DNA from 2 places in the Mesorhizobium sp. L-2-11 genome. Region 1 is predicted to be linked to the other one. Evidence: riboswitches for the same ligand, from Rfam matches in the RefSeq annotation. Region 1 holds a riboswitch; the other holds the start of a gene.
What was found. A riboswitch is a leader RNA that binds a small molecule or an ion and turns the genes downstream of it on or off. The one in region 1 is predicted to bind cobalamin.
Positions count from the first base shown of each region.

Region 1 (4,671 bases):
GTACCACCCGGGAAGCCGATATTTAGCCCATGCCGCACGGTGCTGCGAGCGCCGTCGCAACCGACGAGATAGGCGGTACAGACTGTCTCGGTCACACCGCCACTGCGCAATGTGGCGACAACCGAACTGGTCCTGTCCTCGAAGGCGACCAGTTCGGTGTTGCGCTCGACCCGAACCCCGGCGCGCTCGAGATGCGTGATCAGGATGCGCTCGTGAATGTCTTGCGGCAGCGCGAATGCGAAGGAGTACGGGCTGATGCCGCGGCCGAAGTCGGAGAGCGGCAGCCTTGCGGCGATGCCGGCCGGCGTGCGCACGGTGAGTTGCTCCAGCCGCACGCCGGCGGCAAGCACGTCCTCGACGATGCCGATCTGGCGGTGGAACTCGAGCGTGCGGGCCTGGACGGCGAGCGCGCGCGATGTCTCGCCCGGACCTGCGGCCTTGTCGAAGATGCGGACCGGCACGCCGAGACGGGTGAGCCAGAGGGCAAGCGTCAGCCCGGTTGGTCCGGCGCCGGCAATCAGCACTTTCGTTTGTGACGGGCTCATCTGGCTTCTCCTGCAGCAATGCGAACCTTTTCGTGTTCGCGCAGCCGGTTGATGCCGGCGGTTACGACGACGTCGCCTTCGGCCAGGCCGCTGCTGACGACGACCCGCTCGGTCTCGTAACGGGCAATGACGACTGGCTTCAGCTCGACCGCCGACGAAGCGCTCACAATCCAGACGGCCGGCTTGCCGTCCTTGTCGAACAGCGCACTTCCCGGCAGCATCACGACAGGCGCGCTGGATTCGTTGACACGGCCCGCGACGCTGCTGCCAAAGCGCATTTCATCCGGGGCGTTGCGCAGCGAAACCTTCACCTGGAAGGTGCGGGTAGCGGCATCGGCCACCGGCGACACCTCGCGGATGACGCCGGATGTCGAGATCGCCGGGTTGCTGAGCAGCGAGACAATGATCTCCGGCGGATGCCCGGCCCTGCGGCCATTCGAGAAAGCTGCCTCGGCGATCGAGAAGACGGCGTCGCGGGCTTGCGGATCGGCGATGCGCACGACCATCTGCCCGACATTGACGAGCTGGCCTTCCTCAGCGCCAGTCGCCGTCACCACGCCGTCGAAATCCGCGTGCAGTTCGGTATAGGCGAGCTGATCCCTGGCCATCTCCAAGCCAATCTTTGCCGAGTCCAGCTTGGCTTGCGCCGAGCGGAGGTTCTTCAACGTCGCATCATAGCTGGCGCGCGTCGTGAAGCCTTTGGCAAGCAGTGCTCCGAGGCGGACCTCTGCGGCACTCGCCTCGACCAGCACGGCCTGCGCCGCCGCGACATCGGCCTCGGCGCTACGCAAGCGGTTGCGATAATCCTGGTCCTCGATCCGGGCGAGCACTTCGCCTTTCCTGACCATCTGGCCTACTGCTGCCGTGCGCTGCACGAGCTTGCCGGAGAGCCGGAACCCGAGGTCGCTTTCGCGCTGTGGGCGGATTTCGCCGATGGCGATGCGACTGTCTGCCTGCGGTTCCGGCTTCACCGTCACGGCCTTGACCAGCTTCGCTTCCGGCACATCCGGCTTTGCAGTCGCGGCCTCGCCCTTGGCGGCGTACCAGGTGACGGCAGCGGCGCAGCCGAGCGCCGCGATCGATACGCCGACGAGGCCATGTTTCAACCTGCTGTGGAATGCGGCAGTCATGTTGTCTCCTATCCATGTTGCGGCCGGCGCCGGAACGGGCGCGACAGCCGGCAATGATCCTTGACTGGAGACGGGCCGGGCGCCCTGGCGCGAAAACATGGGGTCAATTGGCCCGTTCACCAGCACGCTTTCATTCGGCTTTTTGGACGCTGAAATCCCGATCGGATTCTGAAAATTTTCCGATGTTTTGGCGACCGACCTCTTCCACGCTGGTCCATTGAAAGGTCGTTGAATTGGGCATCCGGGAAAAACCGGAGCACAGGTATGCCGGTGTTGACAGCAGAGAGTAGCGCTTGATATGTAATATCATTACATATGCGAACGACCGCGCATCATGGTGCGAGCCCAATCAAAACCATTGCGACGCGGTCGGCGGAAATCTACGGTGGAAAGGTGATGGTCCCCGAGTCGAAAGGCAAGGGGTGAAAAGGGAACACGGTGAGATCTTCGGATGGAGGCCGTGGCTGCCCCCGCAACTGTAAGCGGCGAGCAAAATCCGAAATGCCACTGGCCGGCAAGGCTGGGAAGGCTGGATGGCGCAAGGACCCGCGAGCCAGGAGACCTGCCATCAGCATGAGTTGACCGGACGGGGTGTGCCGGGAGGAGACGTGGACATCGGTTTGTCGGCCGGTTCGCTTCCTTCCGTCGCCATTGGAGAAAGTGACGGTAAGTGGACGCCTCCCAGCCTCTTCTTGAAGCGCGTGAACTGAACGCGACGGCGAATGGCCAGCGCCTGGTCAGTGCGGTCAGCCTTTCGGTGGCGGCGGGCGACCGCCTCGCCATCATCGGCCCAAACGGCGCCGGCAAGACGACGCTGCTGCGCATGCTGTGCGGTACGCTGCGGCCAAGCGCGGGAGATGTGAGGTTTGGCGGGCGCCGGCTGGAGACGTTCTCGGCCGCCGAGCGGGCTCTGCACATGGCTGTCGTCGGCCAGACCGATCAGCCTGATCCGCGGCTTGCCGTAATCGATTATGTCGGGCTTGGGCGGGTCCCGCATGCCGGCTTGCGACGCAGAAGCGAGCAACGCGACATCGTCGCCGAAGCGCTTCGCAGAACCGGCCTGCTGCCGCTGCTCGGCCGCACGATCGGCTCGCTGTCCGGTGGTGAGCGGCAACGCGCCCAACTGGCGCGCGCCATCGCCCAGGAGCCCAAAATCCTGTTCCTCGACGAACCGACCAATCATCTCGATCCGCGCGCCCGCAGCGAACTTCTTGAACTCGTATCGCAGTTTGGCATGACCGTCGTGGCGGTGCTGCATGATCTGTCGCTGGTCACGCCATTTGCCACCAGGGTCGCGGTGATGAACGCTGCCCGCCTGCAGGCGTTCGCCGGTCCGCGCGAGGCGCTGACCAAGCAGTTGATCCGCGAGATTTTCGGCGTCGACGTGCTTCGGCTGCGCCATCCGACCGAAGACCGCGAACTCACGGTGTTCGACGTTCCAAACCGTGCCTTCCCTGATTTAACCAAGGAGCAGCATTCGTGAAACGCCTGGCACTGTCTTTTACCTCCCTCCTGCTTGCCCAGACCGCCTTCGCTTTCCCGGTAACGGTCGACAGCTGCGGCACGCCGCTGACGTTCGACGCCGCGCCGAAGCGCGCCGTCATCCAGGATATGAACATGGCCGAGATGGCCTTCGCGCTGGGGCTGCAACCGTCGATCGTCGGCCTGACCGGCATCACCGGATGGTACAAGGTCGGTCCGGAATTCAAGGCCGAGCAGGGCGCGATCCCGGAACTTGCGCCAAAGTATCCGACGCTCGAAAATCTCGTCGCTGTCGAGCCCGATTTCTTTTTCGCCGGCTGGTACTACGGCATGAAGCCGGGCGGCGAGGTGACGCCCGATACGCTGGCCCCGCACGGCATCAAGACGCTGGTGCTGACGGAAAGCTGCGTCCATCTCGACACCAACCGCCCCGCCGCTTCGATGGACCTGCTGTATGGCGACATCGAAAAGCTGGGCAAGATTTTCGGCAAGGAAGCCGAGGCGAAAAAACTTGTTTCGGGCTGGAAAACGCAGCTCGCCGAAATCATGGCGAAGATTGGCGACCGCGAGGGAACGCGGGTGTTTCTCTACGATTCCGGCGAAGACAAACCGTTCACATCCGGCAAGTTCGCGATCCCCAACGCCATGATCGCCGCTGCCGGCGGCGACAACATCATGGCCGACATGCAGACGAGCTGGGGCAATACGGATTGGGAAACGGTCGCTTCCCGCAATCCGCAGTTCCTGATCCTGCTCGATTATCAGGACGGCGGCGGCTACAGGAAACTGCTCGAACTCCTCAAGGTCCATCCGGCGATGAAGGAGACCGATGCGGTCAGGAACGAGCGCTTCGTCGCGCTCCGCTATGCCGAGCTGACGCCTGGACCAGCCAACATCGAGGCGATCGCCAAGATCGCCAGGGCGATGCACCCGGAAGCCTTTTGAGCTTGCGCCACAGGGCATTCGAATTGGCCATGGCAGCAGGGGCAGCAGCGATCGCCGCTCTTGCTTTGCTGTCGATCGCCTATGGATCGACGGTCATAGCGTTGAGCGACGTGATTGCTGCGCTCGGACATGCGGCCGGACTGGACGGAAACCTCGTGCCCGGCCCGGTCGGCAATATCCCGGTTGCCAAGATCCCGGTTGCCAAGATCGTCGTGGATCTCAGGCTGCCACGCACGATCATGGCGATCTGTGTCGGCGCCGGGCTGGGCGTCATCGGCACGCTGTTGCAGACGGTAACGCGCAACGACCTCGCCGATCCGTTCCTGTTCGGCCTGTCCTCGGGCGCCGCGGCGGGTGCTGTTTCCGTCATCACCATTTTTGGTGATCATTTCGGCATCTGGACGTTGCCGGTTGCCGCCTTCACCGGCGGCATATTGGCGGCCGGCATCGTGCTGTTGCTGGTTTCGCGGGTGAGGGGGCAAGGACCCGAACGGCTGATACTGGCCGGGCTTGCCGTCTCTTTCATGTTCATCGCCCTGACCAACTATCTCGTCTTCGCCGGAGACCAG
Region 1 covers NZ_AP023257.1:4,549,978-4,554,648, reverse strand. Annotated here, with positions in the region: gene JG739_RS21835 (FAD-dependent monooxygenase) at 1-545, opposite strand, end outside; gene JG739_RS21830 (efflux RND transporter periplasmic adaptor subunit) at 542-1,675, opposite strand; cobalamin riboswitch at 2,056-2,259, shown strand; gene JG739_RS21825 (ABC transporter ATP-binding protein) at 2,346-3,158, shown strand; gene JG739_RS21820 (ABC transporter substrate-binding protein) at 3,155-4,102, shown strand; gene JG739_RS21815 (FecCD family ABC transporter permease) at 4,132-4,671, shown strand, end outside.

Region 2 (4,671 bases), 1.7 Mb from region 1:
CCGCCAGGAGCAAGCCAACACCGCACTTTCCGCGGCGGCTTTCCTGGTCCGGCGCCTGATCTTCCACCATCGAAGCACAAGGGTCCGCCAGCCAGCTGCGGCCGCTCGGCTTCGCCGTCGCGGTGATGGTGATTGCAGCCAGAGGCAGACGGAGCCATCGAGCGGGAATTGGCCCGCTGCAGATGGTGGAGCGTCGATGCCGCCTCAAAAGTCTCCGGAAGTACCGTATGAACCTTGCCCCAGCTTGGCCCTGCATCCGATCTCCCGCAACACGCTCCGCGGACCGGCGCCGCGTGATCGCTGATGCTTCTCCCGATGGTCGGGACCGGGGGGTTCGGCGACCAAGGTCGGGGAGACGATAGTGACACTGGATGATCCCAATACGGAATAATCCGAAACTGGCTGGCGGTGAGCCGTCTCGTTTCTGGCCGGCTCATTTGAGGCCAAGCCTCCTTCGATCGCCAGCCAACGGCGGCGTCTGGAAAGCTGACTTCGACGCGCCGTAACAAGGGCCGCGGCCAGGCCAAGCTTGCCGAGGCGCTTCGTCACCGGCAGCGCGATTGCCTTGGGCGCGCCGGATAGACTCCCCCAAGGATGCCCGGTGTGTGGCGTTGCCGCTCACCGCCGGCGAGTGTCACCGAGCCCTACGCCGTCTGCGCTTTTTCCCGAATTGCGCGTGCCGCAGCCACCATGTTCATCAGGGCAGGGCGGACCTCCTCCCATCTGCGTGTTTTGAGACCGCAGTCGGGATTCACCCACAATTGGCCATCCAGCAATCGATCGCGAGCAAGCATGATGAGGTTGGAAATCTCGCCCACTTCCGGGACCCGCGGCGAGTGAATGTCATAGACGCCGGGACCGATCTCGTTCGGATACTTGAAGGTTCGCAGCGTATCGAGCAGTTCCATCTGCGAGCGCGAGGTTTCAATGGAGATCACATCGGCATCCATTGCAGCAATCGCGTCCACGATGTCGCCGAACTCGGAGTAGCACATATGGGTGTGAATCTGGGTCGCATCGCCAACCGCCGTTGAAGCCAGCCGGAAGCATTCGACGGCCCAGTCGAGATAGGTTTCCCAGTCGGCCTCACGAAGCGGCAAGCCCTCGCGCAGTGCGGCTTCGTCGATCTGGATCATCTTGGCGCCGGCCTTTTCGAGGTCGCTCACTTCATCGCGAATGGCGAGCGCGACTTGGCGGCAGACGGCTGAGCGCGGAAGGTCGTCTCGGACGAAGGACCAGTTGAGGATCGTCACCGGGCCGGTAAGCATGCCCTTCACCGGCTTTGGCGTCAGCGACTGGGCGTATCGCCACCAGTGTAGTGTCATCGGATTTTGTCGCGACACATCGCCAATGATGATCGGGGGTCGCACAAAGCGCGAGCCATAGCTCTGCACCCACCCATGCTGCGTGAAGGCAAAGCCGCGGAGCTGCTCGGCGAAATACTGCACCATATCGTTGCGCTCGAATTCGCCGTGGACCAGCACGTCGAGTCCGATCTCTTCTTGCCAGCGAACGGCGGCTTCTATCTCTTTTTTCAGGAAGGCCTCATAGTCGACGTAACTCAGCTCGCCCTTGGCATGGGCTGCCCGCGCCTTGCGAACCTCGGCTGTTTGCGGGAAGGAGCCGATCGTCGTGGTGGGGAAGGATGGCAAGCCAAACGTGTCGCCCTGAAGCTTGGAGCGCACGTCGAATGCGCTCTTCCGGCGCGTCATGCCGACCTTGATGCTGGCGACCCGTCCTTCGACGAGCGGATCATGCACCTTAGCGGATGTCGCGCGAACGGCGGCAGCCTCAGCCGACGCCTCTAGTTCGGCGGCGACCGCGTCCCGGCCTTCAGCCAGGGCACGGGCGAGCACGACCAGCTCGTCGGTTTTTTGCGCCGCGAAGGCGAGCCACGATTTCACGTCCGCATCGAGTGCCGTCTCCATGTCCAGGTCGATCGGCACATGCAGCATCGAGCAGGACGGGGCGATCTCCACGCGGTCCAACGGCCAGCCGGCGACGATCGGCTTGATGCGGTCAAGTATGGCAGGCAGGTTCGCGCGCCAGACGTTGCGGCCGTCGATCAGTCCGAGCGACAGGACAAGTTCCTTTTGCGCGAGCCGGCCGACGGTCTCCAACTGCTCTGGAGCGCGCACGAGATCGACGTGCAGTCCCGCCACGGGCAGAGAAGTTGCGGTCTCGAGATTGTCTCCCAGCGATCCGAAATAGGTAGCGACCATGATCTTCAACTCCGGTGCTGCTTTTGACAGCCGGCAGTAGGCGAATTGGAGCGCATCCCGTTCATTGGGAACCAGATCGACCACGAGCGCCGGCTCATCGATCTGCACCCAATCGGCTCCCGCGAGCTTCAGCCTCCGCAGGAGCTCCTCGTAGACGGGCAGCAGCCGTGGCAGGAGCGCGATAGGGTTGAAACCTTCCTCAGGTGACTTCGCCAACTTGAGAAAGGTAACCGGTCCAAGCAGGACCGGGCGCGTGTGGATGCCGAGCGCCTTGGCCTCGAGGAAATGATCGACCGGTTTCGCCGACGAGAGGGCAAAGCTCTGATCGTCGGTAAGTTCCGGCACAATGTAGTGATAGTTGGTGTCGAACCATTTGGTCATTTCCATCGCGGCAAGGCCATGCCCGTTGGCCGCATGCTCGTCACCGGCATGTCCGCAATCAGCGGCCTGATCTTGGTTGCCGCGCGCCATGGCGAAATAGGTATCGAGTGGGACCTCGCCGTCAGTCCAGGTGTATCGTGCCGGCACGGCGCCGACCATGGCGACGGTGTCGAGCACATGGTCATAAAGCGAGAAATCGTTGGACGGGATTTTCGACACGCCGCGATCGTGCTGCTCCCTCCAGCTGGCGGCGCGTAGCGCCTTCGCCGTCGCGAGCAGGTCGGCAGCGGGAGATTTTCCGGACCAGTAGCTTTCAAGCGCGAATTTGAGTTCCCGCCGTCGACCGATACGCGGCACGCCGAGCGTTGCCACTGGAATTTGTTGAGAGACAGTCATGCCATACCCCGATGGTTGGGGCGTGGGGACAAGGAACGCGCGAGCAGGCGGCACGAAGCCAGGCTACCGCGGCCACCGAGACACCCCGCCCGTGGACGTTGTTCGTCGTGGCAGGTCTCCTGGCTCGCGGGTCAAAGCCTCTGCCCGTCTTCCCGAGGCCGTTCGCCTCAGTGACACCAATGGGCTTGGCTCGCCGCTAACAGTTGCGGGGGCAGCGCCGGCATCGCACCGGCTTCCCTCTTAGCTCCGCTACAGCAGTGCCGCGCGGAGAACCACGACATGCGCACAATCACAGCAGCTTCGCTCCTTGTCAATACATATAACGAGATGTTTATGTGATGATGCGAATAATGCCCTTGCGCTGATCGGTCTCTTTCGCCCAAAGCCGCTTACGATGCCGCCTCTTATCAGTGCAGGCTCGGAGAGATCCTTGTCCCCATCGGCGACGCCGGATGAGATCGAGGTCGCCGGGCTCAAAGGGCGTAAAGTCGGGCCAGGTCGTCACGGTCAGCCGGGAATCCCGGTACTTGTTCCCGCTCGGCTTCGCTCAGCGTGCTTGCGCACTCGCCCATCAGCACGCTGATAACCATGTCCGGAAGCGGAAAGGAGAGGTGGCGCCTCAGGTCGGCGGACTGGGGCTGGGCCGCCAGCGTCTCGAACAACTGCGCGGCGATCGCCTCGACCTGCTGCGCGAGCAGCTTCACCCTGCGATTGCTGAAGGCCGGCGCCACGATCGTGCGTAACCGGGCATGCTCGCCCCCCTCGTGCGAGACAAGCCACCCCGGCGAACCGAGAATCACCGAATCCGGGGTGAATGCCGCACTCTCTAAGCGACGGAAGGGCGGAAGCTGACCGGCAGGCGCTGCGGGCAGCGAATGACGTAAGACGGCATGTAGACGACGTCCTCCGCAGCGATGGTCAGCGCCAGATCCTCCAGCCGCCCGAATAGCGCGGGGAAGGCGCAGCGCAATTCCAGGCGCGCCAGCGCAGCGCCCAGGCAGGAATGCGGCCCCTCGCCGAATGACAAATGCGGGTTGTGCCGCCGGGTGACATCGAACCTGTTGGCGCCGGGACCGAAGGCCTTTTCGTCCCGGTTCGCCGCATGGAACGCCATCAGGACGGCATCGCCGCGGCGGACCAGGCATCCGTCGATCTCCACGTCCTGGGTGGCATAGCGGAACGGCAGATTGGCCGCTGAGCTGCCCCAGCGCAGGATCTCCTCGATCGCCTGTGACCACGGAACTTGGCCGCTGCGCACCAAGTGCAGTTGCTGCGGATGCGTCAGCAATGCCAGCACGCCATTGCCGATGACGCCGGCGGTGGTCACGAAGCCCGCAGAGAGCACCATGAACAGCATGTCGATGAGCTCGGTGTCGGAAACGAGCTCGCCTTTGTCACGCGCGACGATCAGGGCCGAAGCCAGATCATCGCCGAGCTGGCCCCGCTTGAGCGCGATCAGGCGACGGAAGAACTCCGGGATGCGCTGCCGCGTCTGTCGCACCTCTTCGGCTGTGGCGGAGGTGTTGGCCAGGCTGTAGGTGAGCGCGACGATCTCTTCGCGCTGTTCGTCCGGCAAACCGAACAGTTCGGCGATCACGTTGGTGGGCAGCGGAGCGGCGAACTCGCTCATCAGATCGGCACTGCCGCCGCGCTGCGCCATCTCGGCCAGGAG
Region 2 covers NZ_AP023257.1:6,214,794-6,219,464, reverse strand. Annotated here, with positions in the region: gene metE (5-methyltetrahydropteroyltriglutamate--homocysteine S-methyltransferase) at 645-2,975, opposite strand; cobalamin riboswitch at 3,092-3,291, opposite strand; partial or broken gene JG739_RS29570 (cytochrome P450) at 3,566-3,820, opposite strand; gene JG739_RS29565 (cytochrome P450 family protein) at 3,826-4,671, opposite strand, start outside.
Region 2: it holds a riboswitch for cobalamin, as region 1 does, so the genes downstream of both, metE (5-methyltetrahydropteroyltriglutamate--homocysteine S-methyltransferase) here and JG739_RS21825 (ABC transporter ATP-binding protein) in region 1, are expected to answer to the same signal.